3 regions of the Rossellomorea sp. ABR4_004 genome follow, and region 2 is predicted to be linked to each of the others. Evidence: a T-box and tRNA genes for the amino acid it is inferred to sense, from the RefSeq annotation. Region 2 holds a T-box; the other regions hold tRNA genes.

The links. The T-box of region 2 lies ahead of ileS (isoleucine--tRNA ligase). A T-box ahead of a tRNA ligase gene usually reads a tRNA of that ligase, here a tRNA-Ile.
Region 1: it has a tRNA-Ile gene. The T-box ahead of ileS (isoleucine--tRNA ligase) is inferred to sense a tRNA for this amino acid. The anticodon was not compared.
Region 3: it has a tRNA-Ile gene. The T-box ahead of ileS (isoleucine--tRNA ligase) is inferred to sense a tRNA for this amino acid. The anticodon was not compared.

The regions. Positions count from the first base shown of each region.
Region 1 is NZ_JBSWVM010000001.1:2,358,597-2,362,851, reverse strand. Features, by position in the region: rRNA gene ACXAF2_RS11920 (23S ribosomal RNA) at 1-2,126, opposite strand, end outside; tRNA gene ACXAF2_RS11915 (tRNA-Ala) at 2,286-2,361, opposite strand; tRNA gene ACXAF2_RS11910 (tRNA-Ile) at 2,376-2,452, opposite strand; rRNA gene ACXAF2_RS11905 (16S ribosomal RNA) at 2,563-4,114, opposite strand.
Region 2 is NZ_JBSWVM010000003.1:352,054-356,308, forward strand. Features, by position in the region: gene ileS (isoleucine--tRNA ligase) at 1-2,029, opposite strand, end outside; T-box leader at 2,136-2,374, opposite strand; gene ACXAF2_RS18765 (DivIVA domain-containing protein) at 2,425-2,940, opposite strand; gene ACXAF2_RS18770 (YlmH family RNA-binding protein) at 3,030-3,800, opposite strand; gene ACXAF2_RS18775 (YggT family protein) at 3,897-4,160, opposite strand; gene ACXAF2_RS18780 (cell division protein SepF) at 4,169-4,255, opposite strand, start outside.
Region 3 is NZ_JBSWVM010000001.1:2,382,710-2,386,964, forward strand. Features, by position in the region: gene ACXAF2_RS12035 (PaaI family thioesterase) at 1-458, opposite strand, end outside; rRNA gene ACXAF2_RS12040 (16S ribosomal RNA) at 1,076-2,627, shown strand; tRNA gene ACXAF2_RS12045 (tRNA-Ile) at 2,738-2,814, shown strand; tRNA gene ACXAF2_RS12050 (tRNA-Ala) at 2,829-2,904, shown strand; rRNA gene ACXAF2_RS12055 (23S ribosomal RNA) at 3,064-4,255, shown strand, end outside.

The DNA of each region.
Region 1 (4,255 bases), on a different contig from region 2:
ATCAGGCTACAGTAAAGCTCCACGGGGTCTTTCCGTCCTGTCGCGGGTAACCTGCATCTTCACAGGTACTATAATTTCACCGAGTCTCTCGTTGAGACAGTGCCCAGATCGTTACGCCTTTCGTGCGGGTCGGAACTTACCCGACAAGGAATTTCGCTACCTTAGGACCGTTATAGTTACGGCCGCCGTTTACTGGGGCTTCGATTCGCACCTTCGCTTGCGCTAAGCACTCCTCTTAACCTTCCAGCACCGGGCAGGCGTCAGCCCCTATACTTCGCCTTACGGCTTCGCAGAGACCTGTGTTTTTGCTAAACAGTCGCCTGGGCCTATTCACTGCGGCTCTCTCGGGCTTGCACCCTACCAGAGCACCCCTTCTCCCGAAGTTACGGGGTCATTTTGCCGAGTTCCTTAACGAGAGTTCTCTCGCTCACCTTAGGATTCTCTCCTCGCCTACCTGTGTCGGTTTGCGGTACGGGCACCTTTTTCCTCGCTAGAGGCTTTTCTTGGCAGTGTGGAATCAGGAACTTCGCTACTATAATTCGCTCGCTATCACAGCTCAGCCTTCACGATGATGGGATTTGCCTCATCATCAGCCTAACTGCTTAGACGCACATATCCAGCAGTGCGCTTACCCTATCCTCCTGCGTCCCCCCATTGCTCAAACGGAAAAGAGGTGGTACAGGAATATCAACCTGTTGTCCATCGTCTACGCCTATCGGCCTCGACTTAGGTCCCGACTAACCCTGAGCGGACGAGCCTTCCTCAGGAAACCTTAGGCATTCGGTGGATGGGATTCTCACCCATCTTTCGCTACTCATACCGGCATTCTCACTTCTAAGCACTCCACCAGTCCTTACGGTCTAGCTTCGCAGTCCTTAGAACGCTCTCCTACCACTGACACCTAGAGGTGTCAATCCACAGCTTCGGTGATACGTTTAGCCCCGGTACATTTTCGGCGCAGAGTCACTCGACCAGTGAGCTATTACGCACTCTTTAAATGGTGGCTGCTTCTAAGCCAACATCCTGGTTGTCTAAGCAACTCCACATCCTTTTCCACTTAACGTATACTTTGGGACCTTAGCTGGTGGTCTGGGCTGTTTCCCTTTCGACTACGGATCTTATCACTCGCAGTCTGACTCCCATGGATAAGTCTTTGGCATTCGGAGTTTGTCTGAATTCGGTAACCCGATGAGGGCCCCTAGTCCAAACAGTGCTCTACCTCCAAGACTCTTACACATGAGGCTAGCCCTAAAGCTATTTCGGAGAGAACCAGCTATCTCCAAGTTCGATTGGAATTTCTCCGCTACCCACACCTCATCCCCGCACTTTTCAACGTGCGTGGGTTCGGACCTCCATTCAGTGTTACCTGAACTTCATCCTGGACATGGGTAGATCACCTGGTTTCGGGTCTACGACCACATACTCAATTCGCCCTATTCAGACTCGCTTTCGCTGCGGCTCCGTCTCATCGACTTAACCTTGCATGGGATCGTAACTCGCCGGTTCATTCTACAAAAGGCACGCCATCACCCGTTAACGGGCTCTGACTACTTGTAGGCACACGGTTTCAGGTTCTATTTCACTCCCCTTCCGGGGTGCTTTTCACCTTTCCCTCACGGTACTGGTTCACTATCGGTCACTAGGGAGTATTTAGCCTTGGGAGATGGTCCTCCCAGCTTCCGACGGGATTTCACGTGTCCCGCCGTACTCAGGATCCACTCAAGAGGGAATGAAGTTTCAACTACAGGGTTGTTACCTTCTTTGACGAGCCTTTCCAGACTTCTTCGTCTACTTCATTCCTTTGTAACTCCGTATAGAGTGTCCTACAACCCCAAGAGGCAAGCCTCTTGGTTTGGGCTACATCCCGTTTCGCTCGCCGCTACTCAGGGAATCGCAATTGCTTTCTCTTCCTCCAGGTACTTAGATGTTTCAGTTCCCTGGGTCTGCCTTCCATACTCTATGTATTCAAGTAAGGATATTGTTCCATTACGAACAATGGGTTCCCCCATTCGGAAATCTCTGGATCAAAGCTCACTTACAGCTCCCCAAAGCATATCGGTGTTAGTCCCGTCCTTCGTCGGCTCCTAGTGCCAAGGCATCCACCGTGCGCCCTTCATAACTTAACCGAATTGGTTGTTACATCAGGTTTAAAACCTAAAATGGCGATACTCGGTAATTTCTTGACTATCAATTTATCTTTATCTAGTTTTCAAAGAACAATCATGTGTCTCGTAAGAGACAATATGGAGGGTTATTTTACTCCGCTGACGCTTCGTAAAAAACCTTGGTGGAGCCTAGCGGGATCGAACCGCTGACCTCCTGCGTGCAAAGCAGGCGCTCTCCCAGCTGAGCTAAGGCCCCTTGTATCGAGAATATGGTGGGCCTAAGTGGACTCGAACCACCGACCTCACGCTTATCAGGCGTGCGCTCTAACCAGCTGAGCTATAGGCCCATATTCCATAAAAATGAATGATAAGCAATGCTTACCATTGTTTGTGATGATTAAACCATCAAAACTGAACAAAACTTCGACTTGTCAAACGTTTAGTAAATCTTCCTTAGAAAGGAGGTGATCCAGCCGCACCTTCCGATACGGCTACCTTGTTACGACTTCACCCCAATCATCTGTCCCACCTTAGGCGGCTGGCTCCAAAAGGTTACCTCACCGACTTCGGGTGTTACAAACTCTCGTGGTGTGACGGGCGGTGTGTACAAGGCCCGGGAACGTATTCACCGCGGCATGCTGATCCGCGATTACTAGCGATTCCAGCTTCATGTAGGCGAGTTGCAGCCTACAATCCGAACTGAGAACGGTTTTATGGGATTGGCTAAACCTCGCGGTCTTGCTGCCCTTTGTACCGTCCATTGTAGCACGTGTGTAGCCCAGGTCATAAGGGGCATGATGATTTGACGTCATCCCCACCTTCCTCCGGTTTGTCACCGGCAGTCATCTTAGAGTGCCCAACTGAATGCTGGCAACTAAGATCAAGGGTTGCGCTCGTTGCGGGACTTAACCCAACATCTCACGACACGAGCTGACGACAACCATGCACCACCTGTCACTCTGTCCCCCGAAGGGGAAAGCCCTATCTCTAGGGTTGTCAGAGGATGTCAAGACCTGGTAAGGTTCTTCGCGTTGCTTCGAATTAAACCACATGCTCCACCGCTTGTGCGGGCCCCCGTCAATTCCTTTGAGTTTCAGTCTTGCGACCGTACTCCCCAGGCGGAGTGCTTAATGCGTTAGCTGCAGCACTAAGGGGCGGAAACCCCCTAACACTTAGCACTCATCGTTTACGGCGTGGACTACCAGGGTATCTAATCCTGTTTGCTCCCCACGCTTTCGCGCCTCAGTGTCAGTTACAGACCAGAAAGTCGCCTTCGCCACTGGTGTTCCTCCAAATATCTACGCATTTCACCGCTACACTTGGAATTCCACTTTCCTCTTCTGCACTCAAGTCCCCCAGTTTCCAATGACCCTCCACGGTTGAGCCGTGGGCTTTCACATCAGACTTAAGGAACCACCTGCGCGCGCTTTACGCCCAATAATTCCGGACAACGCTTGCCACCTACGTATTACCGCGGCTGCTGGCACGTAGTTAGCCGTGGCTTTCTGGTTAGGTACCGTCAAGGTACCGCCCTATTCGAACGGTACTTGTTCTTCCCTAACAACAGAGTTTTACGATCCGAAAACCTTCATCACTCACGCGGCGTTGCTCCGTCAGACTTTCGTCCATTGCGGAAGATTCCCTACTGCTGCCTCCCGTAGGAGTCTGGGCCGTGTCTCAGTCCCAGTGTGGCCGATCACCCTCTCAGGTCGGCTACGCATCGTCGCCTTGGTGAGCCGTTACCTCACCAACTAGCTAATGCGCCGCGGGTCCATCTGTAAGTGATAGCTAAAAGCCACCTTTCAACATTTCCTCATGCGAGGAAATGAGTTATCCGGTATTAGCCCCGGTTTCCCGGAGTTATCCCAGTCTTACAGGCAGGTTACCCACGTGTTACTCACCCGTCCGCCGCTGACTGATGGGAGCAAGCTCCCATCAGTCCGCTCGACTTGCATGTATTAGGCACGCCGCCAGCGTTCGTCCTGAGCCAGGATCAAACTCTCCGATAAAAGTTTGAATAGCTCTTTTAAAAATAAATCTAGAATTAACGTTGACGTATTGTCTTGTTTTGTTCAGTTTTCAAGGTTCAATGTGTAAGTGCTTCTGTTTGAAGCGACCTTTATAATATATCATTTACTGCCGTTACCGTC
Region 2 (4,255 bases):
GATCCACGTCTCTTAATTGATCGAAGGATACCGCATTGGTACTTGGATCAAAGTCAGAAAGGTTCCCTAATAAGAAACGGTACGTATTACGGATTTTACGATACACTTCAGCCACTTGCTTCAAGATTGGATCTGATACACGAACATCCGCTTGATAATCAACCGATGCAACCCATAGGCGAAGGATATCGGCTCCAAGCTGCTTCATCACTTTTTCAGGAACGACTACGTTCCCTAATGATTTACTCATTTTTCTTCCGTCCCCATCAAGAGCAAATCCATGACTTAACACGCCTTTATATGGAGCTTTACCCGTCACAGCTACACTTGTAGTCAAAGAAGAGTTAAACCATCCGCGATATTGGTCAGATCCCTCTAAATAAAGGTCTGCAGGACGCTGCAGGTCATCTCTTTCTTCAAGTACCGCTTGATGTGAGGAACCTGAATCAAACCAGACGTCCATGATATCCTGTTCTTTTGTGAACTTCCCATTCGGACTTCCTTCATGGGTGAATCCTTCAGGTAGAAGATCCTTCGCTTCTTTTTCAAACCAGATGTTTGATCCATGTTCACGGAAGAGCTTCGATACATGGTCGATTGTTTCATCTGTAATGATTTCCTGGCCATTTTCAGCATAAAATACCGGGATTGGCACTCCCCATGCACGTTGTCTTGAAATACACCAGTCTCCACGGTCTCTGACCATATTATATAGGCGTGTTTCCCCCCAAGCAGGCACCCATTTCGTTTCATTGACAGCTTCCAGAAGTTCTTTACGGAACTTATCGATTGACGCAAACCATTGTGCCGTCGCTCTAAAGATAACAGGCTTTTTCGTACGCCAATCATGTGGATAGGAGTGAGTGATAAAGTTAAGCTTTAATAATGCTCCTGTTTCCTGTAACTTATCGGTAATCGGCTTATTGGCTTTATCATAGAACAAGCCTTCAAATCCAGGTGCTTCCGAGGTCATTACTCCTTTATCGTCTACAGGACATAACACATCCAGACCATATTTCTTTCCTACCAGGAAGTCATCTTCCCCGTGTCCTGGTGCAGTATGAACACACCCTGTACCAGAATCAGTTGTGACATGTTCGCCAAGGACAACAAGTGAATCCCGATCATATAATGGATGTTTCGCCACGATATGCTCAAGCTCCGCACCTTTAACCTTATTGGATACTGAGTAATCTTCCCATTCCAGATTCTTTGCAACTTCTTCCAATAAATCTTCTGCTACTACATAGCTGCTTTCTTTCACATTGACAACGACATAGCTTAAATCTTCATGCACGGCAATTCCCAGGTTGGCAGGGATCGTCCAAGGAGTTGTCGTCCAGATGACTAATTGAGTCCCTTCTTCAAGAACACCCTTACCTTCTGTAACGGCGAAACCAACGTAGATGGAAGGAGAACGCTTATCCTGATACTCGATCTCTGCTTCTGCTAAGGCTGATTCACTTGAAGGAGACCAGTACACTGGCTTTTTACCTTTATAGATATAACCTTTCTTTGCCATATCACCAAACACTTTAATCTGTTGAGCTTCGTACTCAGGCTTTAAGGTGATATATGGATTATCCCAATCCCCACGGACCCCTAATTGTTTGAATTGAGTGCGTTGATTATCAACTTGCTCATAAGCATATTCTTCACACAATTTACGGAACTCAGCGATCGTCATTTCTTTACGCTTCACGCCTTTGTTCGTTAACGCCTGCTCAATCGGTAAACCATGAGTGTCCCAGCCTGGAACATAGGGTGCATGGAATCCGCTCATGGATTTATAGCGGACGATAAAGTCTTTAAGAATTTTATTTAATGCGTGGCCCATATGAATATTTCCATTCGCATATGGAGGTCCATCGTGAAGAACAAATAATGGACGATCACTCGTTCTCTCCTGCACTTTTTGATAAATATCCATTTCTTCCCATTTCTTCTGTGTATCCGGTTCCCGTTTCGGTAAATTTCCTCTCATCGGAAATTCCGTCTTGGGCATTAATAATGTATCTTTATACTCCATGAAATCTTCCTCCTAAACGTTTCTCTTAATTGCCATCTTTTCTAAATCCCGTGAATCTTAATCAGGCAATCCCTTTTGCAAACAAAAAAAAGCTTCCTCATCCCTGGAAAGGGACGAGAAAGCTTTTCCCGCGGTACCACCCTCATAAAGATCGAAATCGATCTTCACTTGTATTGATTCGTAACGTGAACAAGACGCTATTCATTACTCTCCAGAAAGTGAAATTCATGAATAGAGCTCGAGGGTGATCTTCCGTACCTTTGTTCCTTGTCGGGCTTCCACCGCCCCCGACTCGCTAGAAAGGAAATATTATAAGAAACGTACTGTCCCTGTCTTAGCATTCATTATGGCAATTTAGATTGTTGTTCAATTATATGAAAATATTGCGCTTTTCGTCAAGACAATGTCTCTTCTTCTTTTAAAGTTTTTAAATCTGTTGCGTCTAAATCGAATTCCATTAATTGATCCCAGTCATTTGTGTCAAGTAAATCAAGCTGAGCTTCGATTAACATTTTGAAACGAGTCCGGAACACCTTTGACTGCTTCTTGAGCTCTTCAATCTCAATGGCAATCTTGCGGGCTTTAGATAATGATTCGTTTACGATACGATCAGCATTCTTCTCGGCTTCCTTAATGATCAGCTTCGATTCTTTCATTGCATTACGCTTAACTTCTTCCCCTGCTTCTTGAGCAATGACGATTGACTTGTTTAACGTTTCCTCGATGTTTGTAAAATGACCTAAACGTTCATTCAAGGAGTTTAAACGTTCTTCCGTTTCCTTCTTCTCGCGGATAAGAATTTCATAATCCTTAATAATTTGATCTAAAAATTCATTAACCTCGTCCTCATCATAACCACGAAAGCCACGACTAAATTCTTTATTATGTATGTCTAATGGCGTTAAAGGCATGGGAGCCACCTCCAGTACTTGGTGAATTACATATTTATTATAACTAAAATTTCGACAGTATGTGGGAGAATTCCTTTAATTTTCTTAAATTATTTCAGTATTCCAACAGAAATTCGCCATTTATCCCGTTTCGTTCTTCCTTCAATGGACAATAACTTACTCCTTCCATACCCTCTGGCTGAAATTACATCACCAGCTTCTACTTCAAACGAGGCATTTTCGACTGTTTTCCAATTGACTTTTACATGATTGCTTTTGATCAATGTTTGAGCTTTTTGACGGGAATCATTATAGATTGCTGCGAGAACGACATCTAACCGCAGGGAAGTTACTGTAGTCACTTTTTCCATCCATTCTTCCTTGCTCTCGATTCGATCCTTTATTGGAATATCCTTCATGGAAATCTTCGCTTTGCCTATTTGTGTGAGTTCCATCCTGATGTATTCAGAAATCTCATCTGCAAGCATGAGTTGAATGGTATCGTCCTCCGATAAAATATCCCCGAATTTTTCCCGTTTCAACCCTAATGACATGAGAGTCCCTAATACCTGTCTATGCTCTATTGTAACAAACTTGGACGGGTACTGTATTTCAAATAACTTAATACCAAAATCTTCTTCCTCAGGCTGAAAATAAGAAGGATATAATAATGCTCTCTTCCTCTCCGTATTCTCAGGATAAAAGGAGAAAAGAATTTCGTCGTTGTTTCCGATGATCGATTCGACAATATACTGTTGTCTCGGATCCAAAAAGTCTGTACGTTTGGCTGAATATTGATTTTCCACTGCCTGTTTCCACTCCAGTACAGCATCTACAAACTCTTTCTCATCCGGCCTGAAATGTTGATAAATTGAAGACACATGCTCACCTCCTATGTGATTCACCCAAAATAAAAGAACTGAAACTCTCTAGCCGGTTTCAGTTCTTTAAAGGAAATTCGATCTCAAAATTCTCAATTATATAAGCCATCTAAATAATTGGTATAACCCAGATTGCGCCAAGTTCAATACAATGAATGCCACGATTGGTGAAATATCAATCATCCCGATTGAAGGAACGAAACGTCTGAACGGCTCTAAATACGGTTCGCATATTCTAGATAAGAACTGACCAATCGCCGACTCCCTTGCATTTGGAAACCAGGACATTAATATATATATGATTAAAGCCCAGGAGTATATTTGTATAAGGTTCGATAAAATCTCATAAAGCAACACCATAATTTACATTACCACCTCGAATCTGATAGATCTTCTTCTTTCAAGAACTCAGAGATATTCCCGCTCACTTCCACATTATCAGGCGTACAAAGAAA
Region 3 (4,255 bases), on a different contig from region 2:
GCCATCACTACCGCTATTACTTCACCCCGTGCACACAGCTTTCCTTCTGCAAACACTTCTGTTTCCACTCTGAATTTCTTAGGATGAACTTCATGAACGGTGCCCACCGCTTTTAACGGAACGTGGTGAGGTGTGGGTTTGATAAAGTCAACATGTAATGAAGCAGTGACGAAACGTGGAGGCTCTTGACCACCACCAATCACTTCACCGTTTTTTCGATGAAGAGCAATCGCGGCTGAACCAGTGCCGTGGCAATCGATTAAGGAAGCAATCAAACCTCCATAGACGAAGCCTGGCAAGGCAGTGTGTTCCGGTTTAGGTGTATACATTGTAATCGTATGACCATCTTCAAATCCAGTACGAAAATGATGACCTTCCTTATTGAGCCGGCCGCAGCCATAACACCACGCAAACTCATCTGGATAATCATCTTGAATGGCACGAGTGACTTCATTCATTTTTACATTCTCCCTTCATCCCAAACTCTTTCTCTATTAGTTTTCTATTAACGTTCTGAAATTCCTTTATTGGTTTATGTAATGGATTTTACAAAATAACCAGTAGTGGTTAGTATAATGTGGATATCCCTTCTCCTCCCTCTGAGATCTCGTGGTTTAATAGAGTACTACGGAATTGACCTCATAGATTATAAACGTGAACAAATGGCCAATAAAAAACGTAATGAGTTCCTCACCACATTTTCCACTACATATTGGATCATTTAGAAGATGAGTGTCCCCATTCCTGGAAAGGTACTGTTTCTTTCTATTACTAGTGCGTCAGATCACAATTCAGAAGAATGGAAGAAACAGAAAATCCATTCTTCTGAAATAAAATTGTAAAAGGTTTAAAATACTATTGACTCTTTATAGTAGAAGATGCTATTATATTCCTTGTCGCCAAAACGACGCGAAAAACAAATTTCAAATAAAGCTTGACGTTATATGACGAAAAATGTTATATTTAAGAGGTGCTCATGAGAGCCCAACGTTATATTGAACCTTGAAAACTGAACAAAACAAGACAATACGTCAACGTTAATTCTAGATTTATTTTTAAAGAGCTATTCAAACTTTTATCGGAGAGTTTGATCCTGGCTCAGGACGAACGCTGGCGGCGTGCCTAATACATGCAAGTCGAGCGGATTGATGGGAGCTTGCTCCCATCAGTCAGCGGCGGACGGGTGAGTAACACGTGGGTAACCTGCCTGTAAGACTGGGATAACTCCGGGAAACCGGGGCTAATACCGGATAACTCATTTCCTCGCATGAGGAAATGTTGAAAGGTGGCTTTTAGCTATCACTTACAGATGGACCCGCGGCGCATTAGCTAGTTGGTGAGGTAACGGCTCACCAAGGCGACGATGCGTAGCCGACCTGAGAGGGTGATCGGCCACACTGGGACTGAGACACGGCCCAGACTCCTACGGGAGGCAGCAGTAGGGAATCTTCCGCAATGGACGAAAGTCTGACGGAGCAACGCCGCGTGAGTGATGAAGGTTTTCGGATCGTAAAACTCTGTTGTTAGGGAAGAACAAGTACCGTTCGAATAGGGCGGTACCTTGACGGTACCTAACCAGAAAGCCACGGCTAACTACGTGCCAGCAGCCGCGGTAATACGTAGGTGGCAAGCGTTGTCCGGAATTATTGGGCGTAAAGCGCGCGCAGGTGGTTCCTTAAGTCTGATGTGAAAGCCCACGGCTCAACCGTGGAGGGTCATTGGAAACTGGGGGACTTGAGTGCAGAAGAGGAAAGTGGAATTCCAAGTGTAGCGGTGAAATGCGTAGATATTTGGAGGAACACCAGTGGCGAAGGCGACTTTCTGGTCTGTAACTGACACTGAGGCGCGAAAGCGTGGGGAGCAAACAGGATTAGATACCCTGGTAGTCCACGCCGTAAACGATGAGTGCTAAGTGTTAGGGGGTTTCCGCCCCTTAGTGCTGCAGCTAACGCATTAAGCACTCCGCCTGGGGAGTACGGTCGCAAGACTGAAACTCAAAGGAATTGACGGGGGCCCGCACAAGCGGTGGAGCATGTGGTTTAATTCGAAGCAACGCGAAGAACCTTACCAGGTCTTGACATCCTCTGACAACCCTAGAGATAGGGCTTTCCCCTTCGGGGGACAGAGTGACAGGTGGTGCATGGTTGTCGTCAGCTCGTGTCGTGAGATGTTGGGTTAAGTCCCGCAACGAGCGCAACCCTTGATCTTAGTTGCCAGCATTCAGTTGGGCACTCTAAGATGACTGCCGGTGACAAACCGGAGGAAGGTGGGGATGACGTCAAATCATCATGCCCCTTATGACCTGGGCTACACACGTGCTACAATGGACGGTACAAAGGGCAGCAAGACCGCGAGGTTTAGCCAATCCCATAAAACCGTTCTCAGTTCGGATTGTAGGCTGCAACTCGCCTACATGAAGCTGGAATCGCTAGTAATCGCGGATCAGCATGCCGCGGTGAATACGTTCCCGGGCCTTGTACACACCGCCCGTCACACCACGAGAGTTTGTAACACCCGAAGTCGGTGAGGTAACCTTTTGGAGCCAGCCGCCTAAGGTGGGACAGATGATTGGGGTGAAGTCGTAACAAGGTAGCCGTATCGGAAGGTGCGGCTGGATCACCTCCTTTCTAAGGAAGATTTACTAAACGTTTGACAAGTCGAAGTTTTGTTCAGTTTTGATGGTTTAATCATCACAAACAATGGTAAGCATTGCTTATCATTCATTTTTATGGAATATGGGCCTATAGCTCAGCTGGTTAGAGCGCACGCCTGATAAGCGTGAGGTCGGTGGTTCGAGTCCACTTAGGCCCACCATATTCTCGATACAAGGGGCCTTAGCTCAGCTGGGAGAGCGCCTGCTTTGCACGCAGGAGGTCAGCGGTTCGATCCCGCTAGGCTCCACCAAGGTTTTTTACGAAGCGTCAGCGGAGTAAAATAACCCTCCATATTGTCTCTTACGAGACACATGATTGTTCTTTGAAAACTAGATAAAGATAAATTGATAGTCAAGAAATTACCGAGTATCGCCATTTTAGGTTTTAAACCTGATGTAACAACCAATTCGGTTAAGTTATGAAGGGCGCACGGTGGATGCCTTGGCACTAGGAGCCGACGAAGGACGGGACTAACACCGATATGCTTTGGGGAGCTGTAAGTGAGCTTTGATCCAGAGATTTCCGAATGGGGGAACCCATTGTTCGTAATGGAACAATATCCTTACTTGAATACATAGAGTATGGAAGGCAGACCCAGGGAACTGAAACATCTAAGTACCTGGAGGAAGAGAAAGCAATTGCGATTCCCTGAGTAGCGGCGAGCGAAACGGGATGTAGCCCAAACCAAGAGGCTTGCCTCTTGGGGTTGTAGGACACTCTATACGGAGTTACAAAGGAATGAAGTAGACGAAGAAGTCTGGAAAGGCTCGTCAAAGAAGGTAACAACCCTGTAGTTGAAACTTCATTCCCTCTTGAGTGGATCCTGAGTACGGCGGGACACGTGAAATCCCGTCGGAAGCTGGGAGGACCATCTCCCAAGGCTAAATACTCCCTAGTGACCGATAGTGAACCAGTACCGTGAGGGAAAGGTGAAAAGCACCCCGGAAGGGGAGTGAAATAGAACCTGAAACCGTGTGCCTACAAGTAGTCAGAGCCCGTTAACGGGTGATGGCGTGCCTTTTGTAGAATGAACCGGCGAGTTACGATCCCATGCAAGGTTAAGTCGATGAGACGGAGCCGCAGCGAAAGCGAGTCTGAATAGGGCGAATTGAGTATGTGGTCGTAGACCCGAAACCAGGTGATCTACCCATGTCCAGGATGAAGTTCAGGTAACACTGAATGGAGGTCCGAACCCACGCACGTTGAAAAGTGCGGGGATGAGGTGTGGGTAGCGGAGAAATTCCAATCGAACTTGGAGATAGCTGGTTCTCTCCGAAATAGCTTTAGGGCTAGCCTCATGTGTAAGAGTCTTGGAGGTAGAGCACTGTTTGGACTAGGGGCCCTCATCGGGTTACCGAATTCAGACAAACTCCGAATGCCAAAGACTTATCCATGGGAGTCAGACTGCGAGTGATAAGATCCGTAGTCGAAAGGGAAACAGCCCAGACCACCAGCTAAGGTCCCAAAGTATACGTTAAGTGGAAAAGGATGTGGAGTTGCTTAGACAACCAGGATGTTGGCTTAGAAGCAGCCACCATTTAAAGAGTGCGTAATAGCTCACTGGTCGAGTGACTCTGCGCCGAAAATGTACCGGGGCTAAA